Regions from separate parts of the Stenotrophomonas sp. YJH_SMC_20 genome, predicted to be linked through region 2. Evidence: riboswitches for the same ligand, from Rfam matches in the RefSeq annotation. Region 2 holds a riboswitch; the other holds the start of a gene.
What was found. Region 2 has a riboswitch for glycine ahead of AC5P6A_RS13000 (trimeric intracellular cation channel family protein). Riboswitches for the same ligand answer to the same signal wherever they lie in the genome.

Region 1 (11,451 bases), on a different contig from region 2:
GAACCATGCCAACCGCCAGGAGGCAAACGCATGAGCGCATCGGTCCAACGGCCCGCCCGCCTCCCCGCCCTTGCGGGTCTACGCCACTGGCGGCCGCAGCTGTCCACCGAAGCGCTGATCGCGCTGACCAGCCTGTTCTTCGCGGTGGCCGGCAATGGCCTGTTCTGGCACAGCGCGATGGCCAGCCATCCGGGCAGCCTGCGCTACGCGCTGTCGCTGCTGCTGTTGCTGCTGGGTGCGCACGGCGTGCTGCTCGGCATCCTGGTCTGGCGCTGGAATGCCAAGGTGGTGATCAGCCTGCTGCTGCTGGTGACCGCGTTCGCCGCGCACTACATGAGCCGTTACCACATCTACCTGGATGCGGACATGTTGCGCAACGTGCTGGCGACCGATCCCAAGGAAAGCCGCGAGCTGATGACCGTGTCGCTGCTGTGGCCGGTGCTGTTGCTTGCGGTGCTGCCGATGATCGTGCTGTGGCGCGTGCAGCTGCGCCGCCGCAGCTGGGGCCGCAGCCTGCTGTGGCGGCTGGGCTTCCTGGCGGTGGCCGCAGTGACCGCCATCGGCGGTGCCCTGATCTCGTTCCAGGATGTCTCGGCACTGATGCGCAACCAGCGTGAAGTGCGCTATCTCGCGACACCGGCCAATGTCCTGTTGGGCATGCCGCGTGCATTGCGTGGCAACAATCCGGTGCAGCGCGCGCCGAAGCTGCCGATCGGTACCGATGCCAAGGCCACCCCGCGCGCGCCGGCCAGCAAGCCGCGCCTGCTGGTGATCGTCATGGGCGAGACCGTGCGTGCGCAGAACTGGGGGCTCAACGGTGGCCGCAACACCACCCCGGAACTGGCGCAGGCCAGCGTGATCAATTTCCCGGACATGCACTCGTGCGGCACCAGCACCGAGGTTTCGCTGCCGTGCCTGTTCTCGCCATGGGGTCGTCACGACTACGACGAAAAGAAGATCCTTGCGCACCAGTCGCTGCTGCACGTCCTGGACCGCGCCGGCATCGTACCGTTGTGGCGTGACAACCAGTCCGGCTGCAAGGGCGTGTGCGAAGGCCTGGACTTCCAGTCGCTGTCCGATGCCACCACGCCGGGCCTGTGCGCCGATGGCCGCTGCATGGATGAGATCCTGCTGCAGGACCTGGCCACCCAGGTGCGGGCCAGGCCCGGCGACCGGGTGGTGGTGCTGCACCAGCTGGGCAACCATGGCCCTGCGTACTTCGAGCGTTATCCGGCCGCCTTTGCCCGCTTCAAGCCAACCTGCGACACCCGTGACATCGGCCGCTGCTCGCGCGAAGAGATCACCAACAGCTACGACAATGCCGTGCTGTACACCGATCACTTCCTGAGCAAGACCATCGGCACGCTGCAGGGCATGCAGGACTACGACACGGCGATGATCTACCTGTCCGACCATGGCGAGTCGCTGGGCGAGAAGGGCCTGTTCCTGCACGGCGTGCCCTACGCCATCGCCCCGGCCGAGCAGACCCGGGTACCGATGACGATGTGGTTCTCGCCGGGCTTCGCGAGCAGCCGCGGGTTGGACCTGCAATGCGTGCGCAAGCGCTCGACGGCATATACCGACCATGACAACCTGTTCCCGTCGGTGCTGGGCCTGATGCAGGTGAAGACGGCGCTGTACGAGCGCGATCGCGACGTGTTCGCCAACTGCGAGAGTTGAGGGTTTGTCGGCAGGGCTGCGCCCTGCACCCGCCGAGGCCACTGCACAAGCAACGGCAACAGCAGAAGCAGGCGATTCGTGGCTTGGCGGGGCGGTGTCGGAATGCGGGGACGCCGCAAGTACGTCCATGTAGGCTTGGCAGCCGCATCCATGCGGCTGACACCCCGCACTCCGACACCGCTCCACCTCTGACAGATTGTCCCGATCTGGTAGATCCACGCCATGCGTGGATGAATTTCCATCGGAATCGAATAGTCGAATTGAATTCGAAAAGCATCCACGCATGGCGTGGATCAATGACAGGTCGCGGAAATCTGTCGAAGGCGGGGTGGGTCCGGTTGCGGGGGCGTGAGCGCCATGGATGGCGCGACCGAGCCTCCATGGACGGATTTACGGCGCCCCCCGCAACCGGACCCGCCCCGCCAAACCACGGATAGTCCGCTGTTGCTGTTGCTTCGGCTTTGCCGTTGCTTGAAAGCCTCTGCGGGTGCCGGGCGCGGCCCGGCCGACTTCCGCCACTTGCGGTGGCAGCGACGGCCCACTAGCCTTCGGCCGTCGTTCACCACCCAAGGACCGCCCGTGAAACACCGTCATCTCCTGCTGGCCTCGGCAATCGCCGCCGCCACGCTGGCCCTGGCCGCCTGCAAGAAGGAAGCTGCCCCAGGCACCGATACCGCCAGCAGCAGCGCCCCGGCCGGCGAAACCGCCGACCAGTTCGTGGCCCGCATCAATGCCGAGTTCAAGGCCGCCTACCCGGAGATGACCTCGGCGCAATGGCTGTCCTCCACCTACATCAACAGTGATTCCGAACGCATCGCAGCCAAAGCCAACGAACGCTCGTTGACCCAGCTCAACAGCTGGATCGAACAGGCAGCCAAGTTCGACGGCCAGCCGATGAGCGAGGACAGCAAGCGCGCGATCCACCTGCTGAAGTTGATGTCCTCGATGCCGGCGCCGCGCGACCCGGCCAAACTGGCCGAGCTGACCCAGATCGCCACGCGCATGGAAGGCAGCTATGGCGCCGGCAAGTACTGCACTGATGCCAACGACCCGAACTCCTGCCGGCAGCTGGGCGAGCTGGAGCAGGTGCTGGCACGCAGCCGCGACTACGACAAGCAGCTCGACGCCTGGCAGGGCTGGCACAGCACCACCAAGAACATGCGCGGCGACTATCAGAAGTTCGTCGGCCTGGTGAACGAAGGCGCCAAGGGCATGGGCTTCACCGATGCCGGCCAGATGTGGCGCAGCGGCTATGACATGCCGCCGGAGCAGATCGGCCCGGAAACCGATCGCCTGTGGGAACAGGTCAAGCCGATGTACGAACAGCTGCACTGCTATGCGCGCGCCAAGCTGGACAAGACCTACGGCAAGGACAAGGCCGAAGTGGGCAATGGCCTGATCGCCGCGCACCTGCTGGGCAACATGTGGCAGCAGGACTGGTCCAACCTGTGGGACCAGCTGGAACCATACCCGGGTGCCGGCAGCCTTGACATCACCGCTGCACTGGAAAAGCAGTACCAGACCAACCTGAGCGCGGCGCTGGCCAAGGCCGGCAAGGACGCCAGTGTGGCGGCCCAGTACAAGGCGCAGCGCGAAGCCGAACTGCGCACCGCCAAGCAGATGACCGAGCGCGCGCAGGACTTCTACGTGTCGCTGGGCATGCCGTCACTGCCGCAGTCGTATTGGGAAAAAACCCAGTTCATCAAGCCTGACGACCGCGACGTGGTCTGCCACGCCAGCGCCTGGGACATGAACATGGAAGGCGACGTGCGCACAAAGATGTGCATCAAGCCGAACGAAGAGAATTTCACCACCATCTACCACGAGCTGGGCCACATCTATTACGACCTGGCCTACAACCCGCTGCCGCCGCTGTTCCAGGGCGGTGCCAACGACGGCTTCCATGAAGCGATCGGCGACACCATCGTGCTGGCGATGACGCCCAAGTACCTCAGCTCGATCGGCCTGGTCGACGCGCCGACCGAAAGCCGCGAGGCGGTCATCAACAACCAGATGCGCATGGCGCTGTCGGGCGTGTCGTTCCTGCCATTCGGGCTGATGATCGACCGCTGGCGCTGGGGCGTGTTCGATGGCTCGATCACCGCCGACAACTACAACAAGGCATGGTGGGACCTGAAGGCCAAGTACCAGGGCGTGGCCCCGGCCAGCAGCCGTGGCGAAGAATTCTTCGATCCGGGCGCGAAGTATCACGTGCCGGGCAACACCCCGTACACCCGTTACTTCCTGGCGCGCATCCTGCAGTTCCAGTTCTACAAGGGCCTGTGCGACGCCTCGGGGTACAAGGGCCCGCTGCATGAGTGCACCTTCTACGGCAACAAGGAAGCCGGTCAGAAGTACTGGGCGATGCTGAGCAAGGGTGCCAGCCAGCCGTGGCAGGCCACGCTGAAGGAGCTGACCGGCACCGACAAGCTCGATGCCGGCCCGATGATCGAGTACTTCACACCGGTCAACGAGTGGCTGAAGCAGCAGAACGAAGGCCAGATGTGCGGCTGGCAGGCCAACGCGGCCCCGGCGGCGAAATGAGAAAAGGGGCGGGTCCGCGAGGATCCGCCCCTGATGTAGCGCCGGGCCGCGCCCACGTGACCGGTGGGCGCCATTGCAGCGAACGCATCGCCATGCGCGCGGAGCCTTTCGCCAAGCAGTGAGAGTGATTCATGCCCGGCGGCTCTTCATCGCACCGCTGCGCTCGCCGGGCATGGCCCGGCGCTACCCACGGCGGATCAGCTGTTCTTCTTCGCTGCCATCGCCGCGGCCAGCTCGGCCTTGAACTCCTCGAAGGTCTGGCCCTTCTCCTTTGCTTCGGCCTGTGCGGCATCACGAAGTGCATCGGAGTACATCAGGCGCACCGGCGTGCCATTGCGTTCGTGCAGCTCACCGGCCTGCATGATCAGCGCCAGCACCTGCGCAGCGCTCTCGCTGTGGCCGGCGATGCGGCCATCCATGCCCAGCACCCATTCGCCATCGCGGCGAACGACACCGGCCAGCAGGGTGCGCTGCGCGTCGCGCAGTTCGGCATGCGGCTCCACCGGCGACGCCTGCGCGGCTGCCTTGTTGGCGGCCTTCTTTTCCTGGCGACGGCGCTGGTCGCGGCGGGTCTTGGAGCTGGTGGACATGGTGCGGTACCGCTGCGAAGGGGGCGCAAGGATAACGCACCCCGCCCGCAGCGCTGCTTCACGCGTGCTCGATCCAGCACGGTCAGTCCAGCACCTTGCCGTGCCGCCAGTAGCCCATGAAGGTGATCGCGCGGCGGTCCAGCCCGCAGTCGCGGACCAGGTGGCGACGGATCGCCATTACCGCCGCCGCCTCGCCTGCCACCCAGGCATACAGCGGCCCGGCCACGCGGGTATCGGCCTGCTCCCAGAGGATCTGCGTATCGACGTCGATCTCATCCGGCGCATCGCCGGCAGCCGCGCCCGGGGCCGCTGCCAACCGCGCCTGGACCGCCTGCAGCAACGGCTGTCCGTAGGCGGCCCGCCCGCGCGGCAGCCAGACCAGCTCGGCGCTGGAGGGCGCCTTCAGGTGCACGGCATCACCGGCCTGCGCCACCTCCAGCAGCGCCAGCGTGCGCGGCGGATCGACCATGGCCGCCAGTTCCTCGAGGATGCCGGCCACCGCCGGCAGCGCGGTTTCATCCGCCACCAGCAGCACCTGGCCGACTCCCATCGGCGGTTTCCATTCCCAGCCTTCGCTGCTGTCGGCACAGTCGGCATCGGGGGCCAGCAGCACTACGCGGTCGCCCGGTCGCGCGTGGATGGCCCAGCGCGAGGCCGGCCCGGTCTCGCCATGCAGCACGAAATCAACGTCGACCTCGCCCTGCTCGGCGCGCAGGTGGCGGATGGTGTAGGTGCGCATGGGCGGACGCTGGTCGTCCGGCAGCGCCCGGTAGCGCGGGTACCAGTCCTCGCCGCTGGGCACCGGCGGCACGTCCTGGCCGGGCAAGGGGAAGAATACCTTGATGCGCTGGTCCGGGCCTTCGGTCTTCATCCGCGCCACGTCGGCACCGGTGAATACCATGCGGTCCAGGGAAGGAGAAAGAACGCGGCGCTCCTTCAGCGCCACCTCGAACAGGCGGTAGGTCTGCTGCGCAGCCATGGGGGAACCTCATGCAACGACATCGGATCGGCTGGCTGTCGTGCATCCACGCACCGGCTGGCTGGAGTCCCCAGCCTAGTCCGGTCGTTCCTCGCCGCAAGCGTTACGGGCATCGCGGCGTACCCTACCCCTGCGCGCTGCTCAATCGCCCGTGCAGGCTGCCTGCGCCGCGCGCTCAAGCCGGTGCTCCCAGTACCAGAACACGAAGCCGGCGCCAAAGAACGCGGCCTGGCCCAGCGCCAGGTGCAGCGGGCTGGCACTGAGCAACGGCGACACCACGCCGGCCACCACGGTGCTGATCATCAGCTGCACGAAGGCCTGCAGCGACGAGGCCAGGCCGCGCTGGTGCGGATACATGTCCAGCACCGCCAGCGCCAGGATGGGGAAGATCAGCGCCATGCCCATGCCGCCCAGGAAGATCGGCAGCACTGCCCACGGCAACACGAACTGCGGCGACAGCGCCACGTAGCCGACATTCAGCAGCGCCGACAGCGCGCACAGGCTGAAACCGATGGCGACCTGGCGGGTGGGCGTGGTGTGCCCGGCCATGCGCCCGGACAGGAACGAGCCGGTGGTCATGCCGCCGATGGTGGGGATGAACAACCAGGCGAAACCGCCCTCGCCCAGGTGCAGGTGCTGCATCACGAACACCGGCGCCGACGAGATGTACAGGAAGATGCCACCGAAGCCGATGCTGCCGGCCAGCGCCAGGCGCAGGAAGCGCGGGTTGAAACCGATGCGCACGTAATCGCGCATCAACGCGTGCGGCGACAACGGCACGCGCGCTTCGACCGGATGGGTCTCCGGCAGGTAGCGTGCAGTGGCTGCCAGCAGGACCAGCGCGAACACCACCAGGAACCAGAAAATCAGCGGCCAGCCGGCGCCACTGAGCAGGATCCAGCCACCGATGATCGGCGCGATGGCCGGGGCGATGCCGAACAGCATCGACACCTGGCTCATCAGGCGCTGCGCGTCGTGGCCATGGTAGAGATCGCGGATCACCGCGCGGCCGACGATCATGCCGACACCCGCCGACAGGCCCTGCAGCGCGCGGAACGCCAGCAGCGTGGCCAGATCGGTGGACAGCGCACAGCCGACCGAGGCGCCGACGAACACCACCAGGCCACCGAGGATCACCCGCTTGCGCCCCCACGCATCGGACAGCGGGCCATGCGCCAGGCTCATCAGGCCATAGAACAGCAGGTACACGCTGATGGTCTGCTGCACCGCCACCTCGTCCACCGACAGGCGCTGCGCCAGCTGCGGGAACGCGGGGAAGATGGTATCGATCGAGAACGGGCCGAACATGGCCAGGCCGGCAAGCAGCAGGGCCATGCGGCGGGTGGAGGGAGCAACGGCGGCGGTCATGAAGGAAGCGTCCGGCAGGGCCATGCGCGGCACGCACGGCGGGCGCCGGTCCCGCTGCAACGGGGACGGCGCCAGATGAATTCGGGTATCCGCCCATCATAGGTGGGGATTGCGCCCGATGCCATGCAGCGGTGCACAAAACGCACGGCCGGGCCATCGGCCATTCAGCCGCGGGCCCGCGCCGGGGCGCGGCCAGCGGGCCCGCAACGGGCTATAATCGGCGGGCAACACGGTGGGAGAAGCGGAACACCGCTGCCGAAGGCGCAACGCCCGTAATCGCTCAGGCCCGATACCACCCGTAACAGAACTCTGGAGAGACCGGTTCGATCCGGCGCCGAAGGGGCACGAAGCCGCGGTTTTCCGCGCTTCCAAACTCTCAGGCAAAAGGACAGAGGGGCGCCCCGCAGACCGCCGACCGGCGGCTTGTGCCCGTGCGTGTGCCCTTTCCTGACGGATCCTTCGCCATGTCCCAGAACACCCCTTCCCTGCGTGAGCTCGAGCACCACAATGCGTTCGTCGAGCGCCACATCGGCCCCAACGATGCCGAGATCGCGCAGATGCTCGACGTCGTCGGCCACGCGTCGCTGGATGCGATGACCGATGCCATCGTGCCGGCCAAGATCAAGTCGCCGGCGCCGCTGGCGCTGCCGGAGTCGATGACCGAAGTGCAGGCACTGGCGAAGATCCGTGCGATCGCCGACAAGAACACCGTGCTGCGCAGCTTCATCGGCCAGGGCTACTACGGTACCCACACGCCGAACGTGATCCTGCGCAACATCCTGGAAAACCCGGCCTGGTACACCGCCTACACCCCGTACCAGGCGGAAATCTCGCAGGGCCGCATGGAAGCGCTGATCAACTTCCAGACCCTGTGCGCCGACCTGACCGGTATGGAGATCGCCAACGCCTCGCTGCTGGACGAAGCCACTGCCGCCGCCGAAGCGATGACCCTGGCCAAGCGTTCGGCCAAGTCGAAGTCGGACACCTTCTTCGTGCACGATGCCGTGCACCCGCAGACCCTGGAACTGCTGCGCACCCGCGCCGAGCCCATGGGCATCGTGCTGCGCGTCGGCACCCCGGCCGAGGCACTGGAAGCAGAAGCCTTCGGCCTGCTGCTGCAGTACCCGGACACCTTCGGCCAGGTCGGTGACTACAAGGCGCTGGTCGATGCCGTGCACGCACGCGGCGGCCTGGTGGCCGTGGCCACCGACCTGCTGGCCCTGACCCTGCTGGCTGCCCCGGGCGAATGGGGCGCGGACATCGTGGTCGGCAACAGCCAGCGTTTCGGCGTGCCGTTCGGCTTCGGTGGCCCGCACGCCGCCTTCATGGCCTGCCGTGACGCCTACAAGCGCTCGATGCCGGGCCGCCTGATCGGCGTTTCGGTCGATGCCCAGGGCAACCCGGCATACCGACTGACCCTGCAGACCCGTGAGCAGCACATCCGCCGCGAGAAGGCCACCTCCAACATCTGTACCGCACAGGTGCTGCTGGCAGTGATGGCCTCGATGTATGCGGTCTACCATGGCCCGGAAGGCCTGACCCGCATCGCCCGCCGCACCCACCGCCTGGCCGCCATCCTGGCTGCGGCACTGCGCAACGCCGGCGTACAGGTCGGTGGCGACTTCTTCGACACCCTGCACGTCACCGGCGTGCACGCCGATGAGATCCATGCCAAGGCACGCGCCGCCGGTTACAACCTGCGCGCGATCGACAGCGACTCGGTCGGCATCAGCCTGGACGAGACCGCCACCCGCGCCGACGTGGTCGCGCTGGCCGCCGTGTTCGGCGCGCAGGCCGACATCGATGCGCTGGACGCAAGCACCGCCGACGCGCTGCCGGCCGGCCTGCTGCGCCAGTCTGCGTTCCTGACCCATCCGGTGTTCAACACCCACCACAGCGAGCACGAACTGCTGCGCTACCTGCGTTCGCTGGCCGACAAGGACCTGGCGATGGACCGCACGATGATCCCGCTGGGCTCGTGCACCATGAAGCTCAACGCCACCGCCGAGATGATCCCGGTGACCTGGCCGGAGTTCTCGCAGATCCACCCGCTGGTGCCGGCCGACCAGGCGCTGGGCTACAAGGAACTGATCGACACGCTGGAAGCGATGCTGGTCGAATGCACCGGCTACGACGCGGTCAGCCTGCAGCCGAACTCCGGCGCGCAGGGCGAGTACGCCGGCCTGTTGGCGATCCGTGCCTACCACCGCTCGCGCGGCGAAGGCCACCGCGACATCTGCCTGATCCCGGACTCGGCGCACGGCACCAACCCGGCCTCGGCGCAGATGTGCGGCATGAAGGTGGTGGTGACCAAGACCGATGCCAACGGCAACGTCGACGTCGAGGACATCCGCCTCAACGCCGAGAAGTACAGCGACCGCCTGGCCGCGATCATGATGACCTACCCGTCCACGCACGGCGTGTTCGAGGAAGAGGTGGTCGAGATCTGCGAGATCATCCACAAGCACGGCGGCCAGGTGTACACCGACGGCGCCAACATGAACGCCCTGGTCGGCGTGGCCAAGCCGGGCAAGTGGGGTTCGGACGTTTCGCACCTTAACCTGCACAAGACCTTCTGCATTCCGCACGGCGGTGGCGGCCCGGGCGTCGGCCCGTGCGCGGTCAAGGAGCACCTGGCGCCGTTCCTGCCGGGCAAGCTGGGTGACAACGGTCCGGTCGGCATGGTCAGCGCGGCCAGCTTCGGCAGCGCCTCGATCCTGCCGATCAGCTGGATGTACATCGCGATGATGGGCCGCGAAGGCCTGCGCAAGGCCACCCAGGTCGCGCAGCTCAACGCCAACTACATCGCCAAGCGCCTGGCGCCGCACTTCAAGACGCTGTACACCGGCCGCAACGGCCTGGTGGCGCATGAGTGCATCCTCGACGTGCGCCCGCTGGAGAAGACCAGCGGCATCGGCGCCGAGGATGTGGCCAAGCGCCTGATCGACTTCGGCTTCCACGCCCCGACCCTGAGCTTCCCGGTGGCCGGCACGCTGATGGTCGAGCCGACCGAGAGTGAGTCGCTGCACGAGCTGGACCGCTTCATCAACGCCATGATCCAGATCCGAGAGGAAATCAGCGCGATCGAAGACGGCCGCCTGGACCGCGAGGACAACCCGCTGAAGAACGCGCCGCACACTGCCACCGCAGTGACCGCCAGCGAGTGGACCCACGCCTACCCGCGCGAACTGGCTGCCTTCCCGCTGGCCAGCCTGAAGCAGAGCAAGTACTGGCCGCCGGTGGCACGCGTCGACAACGTGTACGGCGACAAGAACGTGATGTGCGCCTGCATCCCGGTCGATGCCTACAAGGACGATGAAGTCGAAGCGTGATTGACGGAACGGCCCGCGCAAGCGGGCCGTTTTCGTTTACGGTAGCGCCGGGCCATGCCCGGCGAGCGCAGCGGCTGAACCGATCACGGATCCGGCATCTGCCCCAGGCTCAACTGCCACGACACCCCGAAGCGGTCCTGCACCCAGCCGTAGCGGTTGCTGAAATCGTACTCGCCCACCGGCATCAACCAATGGCCGCCCTCGCCCAGCACGCGCGCGGCGCGCTCGAACTGCTCGGCGCCGGAGCACTCGACGAACAGCGAGATCGACGGGCTGAAGGTGAAATCGTGCACGTCCAGGCTGTCAAAGCACAGGTAGTGGGTGCCACCGAGCAGGAAGATGGCCTGTCGGACCTGCCCGGGCACGCCGGCACCGGCGCCGTCCGGATGGCGCTGCATTGCCAGCAGGCGGAAATCGGCGAAGGCCTCGGCGTACAGGGCCAGGGCGGCCTCGGCCTGGCCGGTGAACATCAGGAAGGGGCGACTGCGCAGCATGCGGTACTCCCGGTCGACGGGCCGCTGGCGGCCCACCTGCGCACAGTGCCACGCGGAGTGTGTGCCTGTTGTAGAGCCGAGCCCATGCTCGGCTGGCGATCGCGCAAACAGCAGCCTCGACCGTAGGGTCGGCTCTACAGAATCACGCCTCGCGCATGCGCCGCGCGATGGCGCTGCCGGCGGCGATCGTGGCGGTCAGCGCCACCATCGACAGGAACTGCAGGCGGGTGTGCGACTCGCTCAGCAGCAGGCCGAAGATCAGCGCCAGGATCGCCAGCGCGCAGCAGGTCAGCCACGGGAAGCCCGCCATGCGGAACGGCAGCCGGGTACCCAGGCGATCCGCGCGGCGGCGCAACACCAGTTGTGAGACCAGCGACAGCGTCCACACCAGCAGGCAGGTCGAACCGACGATGTTCAGCAGCACCGGCAGCACCCGGTCCGGGAACAGCAGTTCCATCACCGTG
Region 2 (11,451 bases):
AGCCTGAATCTCCAATGGACACCGATATTTAGGTGACATTTATGATTCAACGGGCGCCGCTCCGCCGTTTCCCACCCCGCCATTCGCGCGCGCATGGCCCGGTACACTGGCCCGATGCTTTCACCGATTCCGACCCTGCAGGTCGCCCTGCCCGTCCCCCTGCCCCGTCTGTTCGACTACCTGTCGCCGGAGGGCGATGGCCCCACGGTTGCGGTCGGCTGCCGCCTGAAGGTGCCGTTCGGCAACCGCGAGCTGGTCGGGGTGGTGGTGGGGCACGGCCAGACCGACGACGGCCAGGGACTGCGCCAAGCGTTGGCCTGGTGCGACCCGCAGCCGCTGCTGCAGGGGGAGCTGTGGCAGAGCCTGCAATGGCTGGCGCGTTACACCCACGCACCGCTGGGCGAGGTACTGAGCACCGCCCTGCCAGGACCGCTGCGTCATGGCGAAGCCCTGCCCGACACCCACCACTGGGGCTGGCAGTTGACCCCCCAAGGCCATGCCCAGCGCGGGAAGCTGCGCGCCGGCAGCCGCCCGCGGCAGTTGGCCGAACTGCTGGCCGGGGCCGTGGTGGATGAGGATGTACTGGGCGAACGCATGGAGGACTGGCGCACCGCCGCGCGCAGCCTGGCCAAGCGTGCGCTGGCCGAGCGCGTGGCGATGACGGTGGCACCGCAGCATGCGCAGCCGCTGCCCGGCCCCACCCTCAACCCGGACCAGGCCGAAGCGGTGGCCGCCATCAACGCCGCCGAAGGCTTCCAGCCCTTCCTGCTGGATGGCGTGACCGGCAGCGGCAAGACCGAGGTGTACCTGCAGGCCATCATCCACTGCCTGGCGCAGGGCAGGCAGGCGCTGGTGCTGGTGCCGGAAATCGGTCTGACCCCGCAGACCCTGGCACGCTTCCGCGGCCGCCTTGGCATCGCCGTGCACGCATTGCATTCGGGGTTGAACGACAACGAGCGCGCGCGCGTCTGGGCTGCGGCTTCGCGCGGCGAGGCACGGGTCATCGTCGGCACCCGCTCGGCGGTGTTCACGCCATTGCCGCAGGCCGGGCTGCTGATCATCGACGAGGAACACGACGGCAGCTACAAGCAGCAGGACGGCATCCGCTATCACGCGCGCGCTTTCGCTCTGGTCCGGGCCAAGGCGCTCGGCATTCCGGTACTGCTCGGCAGTGCCACCCCTTCGCTGGAAACGCTGCATAACGCCTACGCCGGGCGCTACACCCACCTGCGCCTGAAGCAGCGTGCCGGTGATGCGCGGCCACCGCGTGTGCGCATCCTCGATGTGCGCAAGCGGCCGCTGCACGATGGCCTCTCGGCTGATGTGCTGGCCGGCATCGACGAGCACCTGCAGCGCGGCCAACAGGTGCTGGTGTTCAAGAACCGGCGTGGCTACGCGCCGGTACTGCTGTGCCACGACTGCGGCTGGACCGCACCGTGCAACCGCTGCGATGCACCGATGACCGTGCATGGCGGCGGCCGCCGCCTGCAGTGCCATCACTGCGGCGCGCGACAACCGGCACCGCTGGCATGCCCGGCCTGCGGCAGCCTGGCGCTGCAACCGCAGGGCATCGGCACCGAACGCCTGGAAGAGCATCTCACCGCGGCCTTCGCCGACCTCCCTGTGGTGCGCATCGACCGCGGCACCACGTCACGTCGCGATGCACTGGAACAGCAGCTGGCGAGACTGGGCGACCAGCCCGGCATCCTGGTCGGCACGCAGATACTGGCCAAGGGCCACGACCTGCCGAAGCTGACCCTGGTGGTGGTGGTGGGCATCGACGAAGGCCTGTTCTCCGCTGACTTCCGCGCCAGCGAGAAACTCGCGCAACAGCTGATCCAGGTGGCCGGTCGCGCCGGGCGCGCACGTGACCCCGGCGAGGTCTGGCTGCAGACCCATCACCCCGGGCATCCGTTGCTGGAAACCCTGGTCAGCGGTGGTTACCACCCGTTCGCACAGGCGGAGTTGAACCAGCGGCAAGCCGCAGGATTCCCGCCATTCGCGCACCTGGCGCTGATGCGCGCCGAAGCGCAGCAGGTGGAGCATGCCAATGCGTTCCTGATGGCCGCACGACAGTTGCTGGGCGAGCAGGACGTGGTCGAGGCCTACGGGCCGATGCCAGCACCGATGCCACGCCGCGCTGGCTACCAGCGTACGCAGCTGCTGCTGTCTGCCATGCAGCGGCCGCCACTGCATGGCGTGCTTTCGCAGCTGGTGCCACAGCTGTACGCGCTGCCGGAAGCACGCAAGGTGCGCTGGTCGCTGGATGTGGATCCAACGGACCTGTATTGATCCCGTAGAGCACTGCCGAGCATGGCTCGGCACTACCGTAGAGCCGAGCCATGCTCGGCTGCGTTTCAGCACCGGGCAGTGCTTACGTCAGCGGCGACATCACGCCGCGCTGGTAGGCCGGCCGCTCGCGCAGGCGGGCGTACCACTCGGCCAGGTGCGGCAGTTCCGGCCGCTGGATCGGCAGCTCGTACCAGGCGTAGATCAGCGAGCCCAGCGGAATGTCACCCATCGCGAACTTGTCGCCCGACAGCCACGGCTGTTTGGCCAGCGTGGCATCGGCCATCGCCAGGTAATCGCCGGCGCGCACGATCGCGGCATTGATCCGCGATTCGTCCCGGTCGGCCGGGGCGGTGCGCATGATGCCCCAGATCAGGTCGCTGTACAGCGGCGCCATCCGCGAGGTGCTCCAGTCCATCCACTTCTCGGCCTGGGCACGCTCCATCGGGTCTTCGGCGTACAGCGTGCCCAATGCGTAGCGTGCGCTCAGATAGCGCACGATGGCGTTCGATTCCCACAGCGGCAGGCCATGGTCTTCGATCACCGGCACCAGGCTATTGGGATTCATCGTCTGGTACTCCGGCGTCTGCGTGCCGCCGTGGCTGCCACCGACTTCGATGGATTCATACGGCAGGCCGATCTCCTCGGCGCACCACAGCACCTTGCGGACGTTACTGGAATTGCGGCGGCCCCAGATCTTCAACATTGCGGATTTCCTTGCCTGCAGCAGTGCGCCACGGTGGCGCGGAAACGCTACGATACGCCCATCCACAGGGAGAGACGACGTGACTGCATGGGATGCTTTGAACTACATTCTGCTGGCAGCAGGGCTGGGGATGCTGGTGCTGGGCTACCGCCGCTCCAATCGCAATCTGCTGCTGTGTGCGGGCCTGTTGCTGCTGGCCTTCAACGGCATTGAGGATTTCGCCACCGGGTTCGCCGACGGCTATGCGAATTCGGAAGCACGGGTGATCTGATTCGTTTGGGTGATGTGCCGGCCAGCGGCCAGCACTACCGGTTTTTCTTCGGCAGCGCGCGCACGTAGGACGACTTGCCGTCCTTCTTCAGTTCGAACAGGCCGATCGCCGCCAACAGGTCACTCAACTTCCCGTAACCATAGTTGCGCGGATCGAACGAGGCCTGGTTGCCGATCTGGCTGCCAACCGGCCCCAGATGCGACCAGCCGTCCTCGCCCTCGGCCGAGGACACCGCGCGGCGCAGCATCTTCACCAGCCGGGTGTCACTGCGCATTTCCGCACCGCTCTTGCGTGGCCGGGCATCGTCGTTGGCCACAGGCTCGTTCGAGGCCTGTTCGCTGGAAGCCTGTTCGGTATCCGGCACGCTGGCATGGGTCTGGCCCAGTGCTTCCAGGTAGGTGAATTTCGAGCACGCGTTGACGAACGGCTCGGGCGTTTTCTTCTCGCCGAAGCCGTACACCTTCACGCCATCGGTCAGCAGACGCATCACCATCGGAGTGAAATCGGCATCGCTGGAGACGATGGCGAAGCCATCAAGGTTGCGTGCGTAGAGCAGGTCCATGGCATCGATCACCATCGCCATGTCCGAGGCATTCTTGCCCTTGCTGTAGGCAAACTGCTGGATCGGGCGGATCGCATATTCGTGCAGCACCGCTTCCCAGCCCTTCAACCGCGGGCTCTTCCAGTTGCCATAGGCGCGGCGCACGTTGGCCACGCCGTAGCGGGCGACTTCCGCCAGGACCTCGTCGATCTTCGAGGCCGGCGCATTGTCGGCGTCGATCAACAGGGCGATGCGCTTTTCCGGTTCGCTCATGGGCTCCTCACGGGCCGTTGCCTGAACCCGAGTATCGCCGATCCGGGCAGGCGCTGACGTGACAGGTGGCCGCCGTGCGAAGATGCCAGGCGCTTCCCCCGATGCCCCCACTGGAGTGAGTCGATGAGTCGCGAGCGCGTTCCCCACCTGGTCGTTGTCGGCGGCGGTTTTGCCGGTCTCTGGGCCACCCGTGCCCTGGCCCGCGAGCGCATACGCATCACCCTGGTCGACCGCCGCAACCATCACCTGTTCCAGCCGCTGCTGTACCAGGTGGCCACCGCCGGCCTGTCCGCACCGGATATCGCCGCACCGCTGCGCCACATCCTCGGCCACCAGCGCAATGTGGAAGTGCGGCTGGGCGAAGTGGTGACCATCGACAAGCAGGCGCGGCAGATCCGCATGGCCGATGGCAGCACGCTGGACTACGACAGCCTGCTGCTGGCCACCGGTGCCACCCACGCCTACTTCGGCAACGACCAATGGGCCGATGATGCGCCCGGCCTGAAGACGCTGGACGATGCCATCGCGCTGCGCCGCAAGCTGCTGCTGGCGTTCGAGCGTGCCGAGGCCGAACCGGACCCGGCAAAGAAGGCGGCGTGGCTGAGTTTCGCCGTCGTCGGTGGTGGTCCCACCGGCGTCGAACTGGCCGGCACGCTGGCCGAGATCGCGCGCCACACGCTGCGCAACGAATTCCGCCACATTGATCCGGCCAGTGCGAAAGTGCGGCTGATCGAGGCCGGGCCGCGCGTGCTGTCCTCGTTCCCGGAAGTGCTTTCGCTGAAGGCGCGCCGGCAGCTGGAAAAGCTGGGCGTGGAAGTGCTGACCGGCACCCCGGTGAGCGACATCGACAGCCAGGGCTTCAGGCTCGGCGATCAGTTCGTGCCGGCACGCACGGTGGTGTGGGCCGCCGGTGTGGCCGCTTCACCGCTGGCGCGCACGCTGGAGGTGCCGCTGGACCGCGCGGGCCGCGTGCCGGTGCAACCGGACCTGACCCTGCCCGATCACCCGGAGCTGTTCGTGGCCGGCGACCTGGCCGCACTGAGCCAGGCCGACGGCAAGCCGGTACCCGGGGTGGCACCGGCCGCCAAGCAGATGGGCAAATACGTGGCCGAGGTGATCCGCGCGCGCCTGCACGGCAAGCCCGAGCCCGGCCCGTTCAAGTACGCCGACTACGGCAACCTGGCCACCATCGGCCGCATGGCCGCGATCGTGCACCTGGGCCGGCTGCAGCTTTCCGGCGTGCTGGCCTGGTGGTTCTGGCTGGCCGCGCACGTGTTCTTCCTGATCGGCTTCCGCAACCGCATCGTGGTGCTGCTGAACTGGGCCGTGGCGTACTGGAGCTACCAGCGCAGCGCGCGCATCATCTTCGGTGATGGCCAGGACGACCGGCGGCCGAAGCGGTAGGGCTGCACGCAGCGGGGTCGGATCCCTTTCCGCAGGAAAGGACTCTGACCCCGTCAACACCCTCCACGCATGGCGTCGGATCTACCGGTTCATCGGGCCACCGGACACCCACTGTTTCGACCCGGTCCGGCAGAAGTCCTCCTTCCTCGCGGTGTCGGCAATCTGCGAGGTACTCCAATGCCGGGTGATCCAGATCGTCAATGCGGTACCACTGAGATGCCAGCGCAGCATGCCGCGCTGCGGTTGCCGCCACAGGTGGCGCCGGGCAATCCAGAAGGCCTCACGCTCAACTTCAGGCACCTTCTTCATCACGTCCTTGTCGAAGAACTGGGCGGTGAAGCGCCAGGGGTTCATCGCGTGGTATCCCGCCCGTGGCTCACTGCTGCACGCAGCCACACCACTGGGCACACGGTCGGCCGGCTTCGGCCGACCGCCTGCCAATGCCAGCCCGAGCAGGTACAGCAGGCCAGGCAACAGCGCGATGCCGGCGACCAGCACGACGACGGAGATCCATGCTTTGCCGGCGGCGCGCATCGTTCACGGCGCCTTCGGTTTCGGGTACCACAGCGACGACAATGACCGACGGTCGTGCTGAAAAGCAAAGGTGGACATCCGGGTCTCCAGCGCTTGGCGCGGAGCGATCATCGCATGGCCCGGCAGCCCATCCACGCATGGCGTGAATCTACAGAAACCGGAGCCGAGCGTGGGCTCGGCTCTACAGAAGCGCAGGATCCGGGGCCTGCAGCCAGGCCAGCTTGCGTTCGCGCGGCTGCTGCTTGAGCTGCCATTCGGCCCGTGACGCGGCGGCCCGGTCCGGGTACTCGCGCACGGCCAGCACGCGCAGCGGTGGCCGCGCCCGGGTGTAGCGCGCGCCCTTGCCGGCCTGGTGGGCAGCGAAACGCGCGTCCACGTCGGTGCTGATGCCGGCGTAATAGCTGCCATCCCGGCATTCGAGCAGGTACAGGAACCAGGGGCGGAGGGACGGGGCCATGCCTGGATTATGCCGTGCTGCACTGCAGCGGATATACTGGCGCCCGAATGCAGGAGAGAGGCGCCGCGCTGGCGCCCGCCGAAGGCGCAGGCTCCCATGATCGCTCAGGCCGGTGGGCTGGAATCCCACCAACCATGCATTCGACTCGCCGAGCTGGAGAGAGGTCACCGGGCACGCCCGGGACGATCCGCCGAAGGGGCACGCGGCCCATGTCGCTGAACTCTCAGGCAAAAGGACAGCGGGAGCGGCACCGGTCATCGTCATCCCGTCATTGCGCAGGCGCTGGCGGTAGTCGCGCATGGCCGGCCCCACCGCGCCCGGAGCCTGTCCCATGCTGCTGTCCATCATCTACCTGATTGCCATTTCCGCCGAGGCCATGACTGGCGCACTGTCCGCAGGCCGCCGCCGCATGGACCTGTTCGGTGTGGTCATGATCGCCTGCGTCACCGCCCTCGGCGGCGGATCACTGCGCGACATCCTGCTCGGCCACTATCCGCTGGGCTGGGTGAAGCATCCCGAGTACCTGGGCTTCACCGTATGCGCGGCGCTGATCGCCACCTGGGTCGCACGTTGGATGCACCACTTCCGCCGCACCTTCCTGGTACTCGACGGCCTGGGCCTGATCGCCTTCACCCTGATCGGCTGCTCGATCGCGCGCGAGGCCGGCCATGCCATGCCCATCGTGCTGATTGCCGGCATGCTGACCGGCGCGTTCGGCGGCGTGCTGCGCGACATCCTCTGCAACGAGGTACCACTCATCTTCCAGAAGGAGCTGTACGCGATCATCGCGCTGCTGACCGGCGCGGCCTACCTGTTGCTGCTGCACTGGGGCGTGGCCGATGCCACCGCAATCCTGTGCTGCCTCGGCGGCGGCTTCGCGCTGCGCCTGCTGGCGATCCACTACCGCTGGGAAATGCCGAAGTTCGTCTATCACGACGAAGTGCATTGAACGATGGCGTGTTCGCCGGGCATGGCCCGGCGCTACAGAAGAGCGGTATCCACGCATGGCGTGGATCTAGAGCATGAACTTCATGGGGCTGCCCCCCGCGCGTATCCGCTCTGGATAGTCAGCCGACGGATACCGTTGGGGTCCGCATCCCCAATCGGCGCCGGAATCGTCGACTTCCAGCAGCGCAGGATCAATCCATTGGCACAAGTAGTCGCTATCAGATCGCCTATCGAAGCCCGGGCAGTTCACTTTGCCCTCCACGTCAATGGAGTTGTGGGTGCTGCCGAGGTAGCTAGCGGTCAGGTGCCCCGCCACTTGTGTGTAGGTGCCGGTCTCGAGGAAGGTCTGAACAGTGATGTTGCCACCTACGGACAGAATCCCATCATTGAGTGAGCACGCGTACAGATGATCGCATTCCAGCTCATCACGCACGAACACCCAACCACCACAGTCGAGATTCCGGGCCCTGAGGCTCCCCAGTACGATCACGCAGAGCGTCTCGCTCAGATCGTTCAGTATCAGCGTGCCGTCTGCGATCAGATCACCATCGACAATCACGCAGTCGGTCTCGCAGTCGGATTTCCAGTCGCCACCTAGCGTTGTCGCAGGCACTACTTTGAATGAAGGCTCGTAGTCATCGGGCGCGGGCTCGGGAGATGCCGCGATCACCGCCCGGGCCTTCAGCGCAGGCCGCAGCAGCCCCTCGTCCCCTTCGCTGCTGTGGATCCTGATTCTTTCATCAAGATCCGCCAGCAGGCGCGCCTTCTCGAGGGACGGCTCAAACCAGTCTTCGATGACAGATACGGCATCTTCAGCGATTCGCCCGCCTTTCAAGCTCACGAGCGCCTTGGCAGCTTCACCGGAAATCGACCGACAAGCTGAATCCAGAAAGTTGTCATCCGGGAAAACACGCATCGGCGGGGTCCAGTCAGGCGAGGAACCCCATCTTCGGCCGAAATCGCAGGAGGACTCCATACAACTCTTCCGAAATCCTGCCGTGTGGCTCGCTGATATCCACGCATGGCGTGGGTCTCACACCACCCCGGCGATGTACCTGGCGCTGTCGCTCATGCGCAGCGCCAGGCGCATCGCCGGTGCAGATGGGCCGGTCTCCAACTCCGACCGGCCCTGATCGCGGCCGCACCCCCGCAGGCGCTGGCCGCCATCCACACACGTGCCGCACTCAAGCGGCTTCGGACACCTTTACGTCGCGACGGGCGCGCACGGCCGCGGCCAGTCGCTCCAGCACCGTCACGGTGGTGTCCCAGTCGATGCAGCCATCGGTGATGCTCTGGCCGTAGACCAGCGGCTGGCCTTCCACCAGTTCCTGGCGGCCCCCGACCAGATGGCTCTCGATCATCACGCCCACGATGCGCTGTTCGCCGTCTTCCAGCTGAACAGCAATGTCCTCGATCACCTTCGGCTGGTTCTCCGGGTTCTTCAGGCTGTTGGCATGGCTGGCATCGATCATCAGGCGCGCCGGCAGCTTGGCCTTGGCCAGCGCCTGGCAGGCGTCGGCAACACTGGCTGCGTCGTAGTTCGGCTGCTTGCCCCCACGCAGGATCACATGGCAATCAGGGTTGCCGGTGGTCGACACGATGGCAGTGCCGCCCTGCTTGGTGACCGACAGGAAGTGATGCGGATTGGAAGCCGCACCCACCGCGTCGGCGGCGATCTTCACGTTGCCATCGGTGCCGTTCTTGAAGCCGACCGGGCACGACAGTCCCGAGGCCAGCTCACGGTGCACCTGGCTTTCGGTGGTACGCGCACCGATCGCGCCCCACGCCACCAGATCGGCGATGTACTGCGGTGAGATCACGTCGAGGAATTCAACACCCGCCGGCAGGCCAAGCTTGTTGATGTCGCGCAGCAGGCCACGGGCGATGCGCAGGCCCTTGTCGATCCTGAAGCTGCCATCCAGGTCCGGGTCATTGATCAGGCCCTTCCAGCCCACCGTGGTGCGTGGCTTCTCGAAGTACACGCGCATGACGATTTCCAGCTCGCCTGCCAGCGCGTCGCGCAGTGGCTTCAGGCGCTGGGCGTACTCGATGGCGGCGTTCGGGTCGTGGATCGAGCACGGGCCCACCACCACCGCCAGGCGGTCGTCACGGCCGTGCAGGATCTGGTGCAGCGCCGCGCGCGAGGCGCTGACGGTGCCGGAGGCTTCATCGTCACACGGCAGCATCGCCAGCAGCTGGGCAGGCGGTGTCAGCGGTTCGATGGTGCGGATACGCAGGTCGTCGGTGTGCGGGGGCATTGCAGGAGATCTCCGGAACGTTGGGGGTCCCCAGCGCGGCGGCATGAAAAAAGCCGCCAGGTTCGCTGGCGGCTTTCGGGAATGCGTCTGAAGCTTTCTTCAGGGTGAGCGCAGTCCTTCCTCCGCCAGTGGCTTCGGAAAGTAATACCAGTAAAAACGGGTAGCGGCTGCGTTCATGGGATCTATTGATAGCACAGCTTTTGCGCAGTGCAAAATGTTTCATCCGCAACTGGGGCGCGGTTCAGCGATGCGCCCGCCCGCGCAGCCCACGCGGTGGTCGCCGTGCAACGTCGCTCATCTGCCATGCACTTCCACGTCCAGCAGCAGGCCTTCGTGGATATCGGCCCAGCGCTCCAGCACCCGATCCAGCTCCTGCCGGGCCTCGTCCAGCTGCTCGGGGTTGAGCAGGGAGCGTGCGGTGTAGAGGTCGGAGACCAATCGACGCAGGGCCGATTCCGGGATGGCCACCGACGGCCCCTCCAGCCCCGGCAACTGCAATGCCGGGCACTCGCCAAGCGGACCGAACAGCGTGACCTCGAGCTTGCTCTGCATGATCAACGTCCCTGCGGATGGACATGGGCAACGCACTGTTTACCGTGTATCGGTGACAGGCGCATGTGCCGCCCATGGCGGGGATCGCAGGCCGCCGCCGTACCACTAGAGCGCGGCCAGGTCGGCCAGATGCTGGCCCATGCTGTTCATCTCACCGATGGCATGGGTGGTGGTGAAGTAATCATGCCAGCCGGTGGCGGCGATCCCGGCCACCAGCGTGTCGGCCGCTTCGCGGCTGGCGCAGTGCCAGACCGCATAGAACTGCTCGCCGCTGCCATGCGGCACGTCGGTAGCGATGCGGCCCTTGGCCAGCGGCCTGATGCGGGCTGGATCGAACTGCTGCATGCCGGCGCTAATACGGGCGAAGAAGGCATTCCGCTGCTCGGGCGGCATTGTGGTCCAGGCCGGCGTGGCGGTATAGAGCTCGATGAAGGTGTGCGACATGGTGGTTCTTCCTTGAGGTTGACGGGGTTGCGGGGTTGTCGGCCAGCATCCGGCACTACCGGAGCGAGCGCAGTGCGCGTTTGCGGATGTAGGCGTTGGCGTCGCTGTGGCGCTCGTGCTGCCAACGCGTGCACAGCACGCGCAGCCACTTCGGCTGAGTCTTGCCGGCATCATTGAGCCAGTTGCCGACCGAATCCTGCACGTAGCGTTCCGGGTCGTCAGCCAGTGCTTCCAGCATCGGCAATGCATGTTCAGGGTGCTGCTTGAACAGCGCGATATGTGTGGCCCAGACACCGCGCGGACGCAGTGCTTCGCAGGCGAAGCGGCGCAGGTACGGCGAAGTTTCCTGTGTCCACGGTTGCAGGTACTCAAGCGCCTGCATCGGCGCGGCAACGATGTCCGTGCGTAGCGCCAGCCACGCCCATTCGCGCACACCGAAGTGTGGATCGTCGGCCAGCGTGCGCATCTGCTGCAGCTTCTCTGCCAACGTCGCGCGGGCATCGCTGCCGATCAGGTAGCAGGCCCAGCCGCGCACGGTGTCGGACGCATGGTCCTGCCATTGCACGGGATCGCCCTGCCCCGCCTCACGCAGCAGTTGCGCAGCCAAGGCCATGCGCAGTGTGATGCCCTTGCCTGAAGCATCCTGCATGCGTTGCAGCGCTTCCGGTGCAAGCGCAGGCGCTACCACCTGCAGCAGCGCGGCGAAATCCACTGCCAGGCATTCGGCCAGATGGGTGGCGGCGACGCGGCCGGTGTTGAGTGCTTGCCGACGTT

Region 1: another riboswitch for glycine. It lies ahead of gcvP (aminomethyl-transferring glycine dehydrogenase); the one in region 2 lies ahead of AC5P6A_RS13000 (trimeric intracellular cation channel family protein).

What each region holds. Positions count from the first base shown of each region.
Region 1 covers NZ_JCAFRG010000007.1:186,303-197,753, reverse strand. Annotated here, with positions in the region: gene AC5P6A_RS13900 (phosphatase PAP2 family protein) at 1-34, shown strand, start outside; gene AC5P6A_RS13895 (phosphoethanolamine transferase) at 31-1,680, shown strand; gene AC5P6A_RS13890 (M2 family metallopeptidase) at 2,260-4,224, shown strand; gene AC5P6A_RS13885 (hypothetical protein) at 4,422-4,814, opposite strand; gene AC5P6A_RS13880 (siderophore-interacting protein) at 4,897-5,793, opposite strand; gene AC5P6A_RS13875 (multidrug effflux MFS transporter) at 5,935-7,161, opposite strand; glycine riboswitch at 7,461-7,563, shown strand; gene gcvP (aminomethyl-transferring glycine dehydrogenase) at 7,626-10,493, shown strand; gene AC5P6A_RS13865 (VOC family protein) at 10,577-10,987, opposite strand; gene AC5P6A_RS13860 (amino acid permease) at 11,130-11,451, opposite strand, start outside.
Region 2 covers NZ_JCAFRG010000006.1:245,487-256,937, forward strand. Annotated here, with positions in the region: gene AC5P6A_RS12965 (primosomal protein N') at 115-2,292, shown strand; gene AC5P6A_RS12970 (glutathione S-transferase N-terminal domain-containing protein) at 2,375-2,995, opposite strand; gene AC5P6A_RS12975 (hypothetical protein) at 3,075-3,266, shown strand; gene AC5P6A_RS12980 (NYN domain-containing protein) at 3,301-4,080, opposite strand; gene AC5P6A_RS12985 (FAD-dependent oxidoreductase) at 4,204-5,484, shown strand; gene AC5P6A_RS12990 (hypothetical protein) at 5,566-6,018, opposite strand; gene AC5P6A_RS12995 (GIY-YIG nuclease family protein) at 6,200-6,475, opposite strand; glycine riboswitch at 6,516-6,605, shown strand; glycine riboswitch at 6,619-6,724, shown strand; gene AC5P6A_RS13000 (trimeric intracellular cation channel family protein) at 6,807-7,424, shown strand; gene AC5P6A_RS13005 (hypothetical protein) at 7,491-8,339, opposite strand; gene AC5P6A_RS13010 (3-deoxy-7-phosphoheptulonate synthase) at 8,608-9,681, opposite strand; gene AC5P6A_RS13015 (hypothetical protein) at 9,976-10,233, opposite strand; gene AC5P6A_RS13020 (DUF6616 family protein) at 10,339-10,677, opposite strand; gene AC5P6A_RS13025 (DNA alkylation repair protein) at 10,733-11,451, opposite strand, start outside.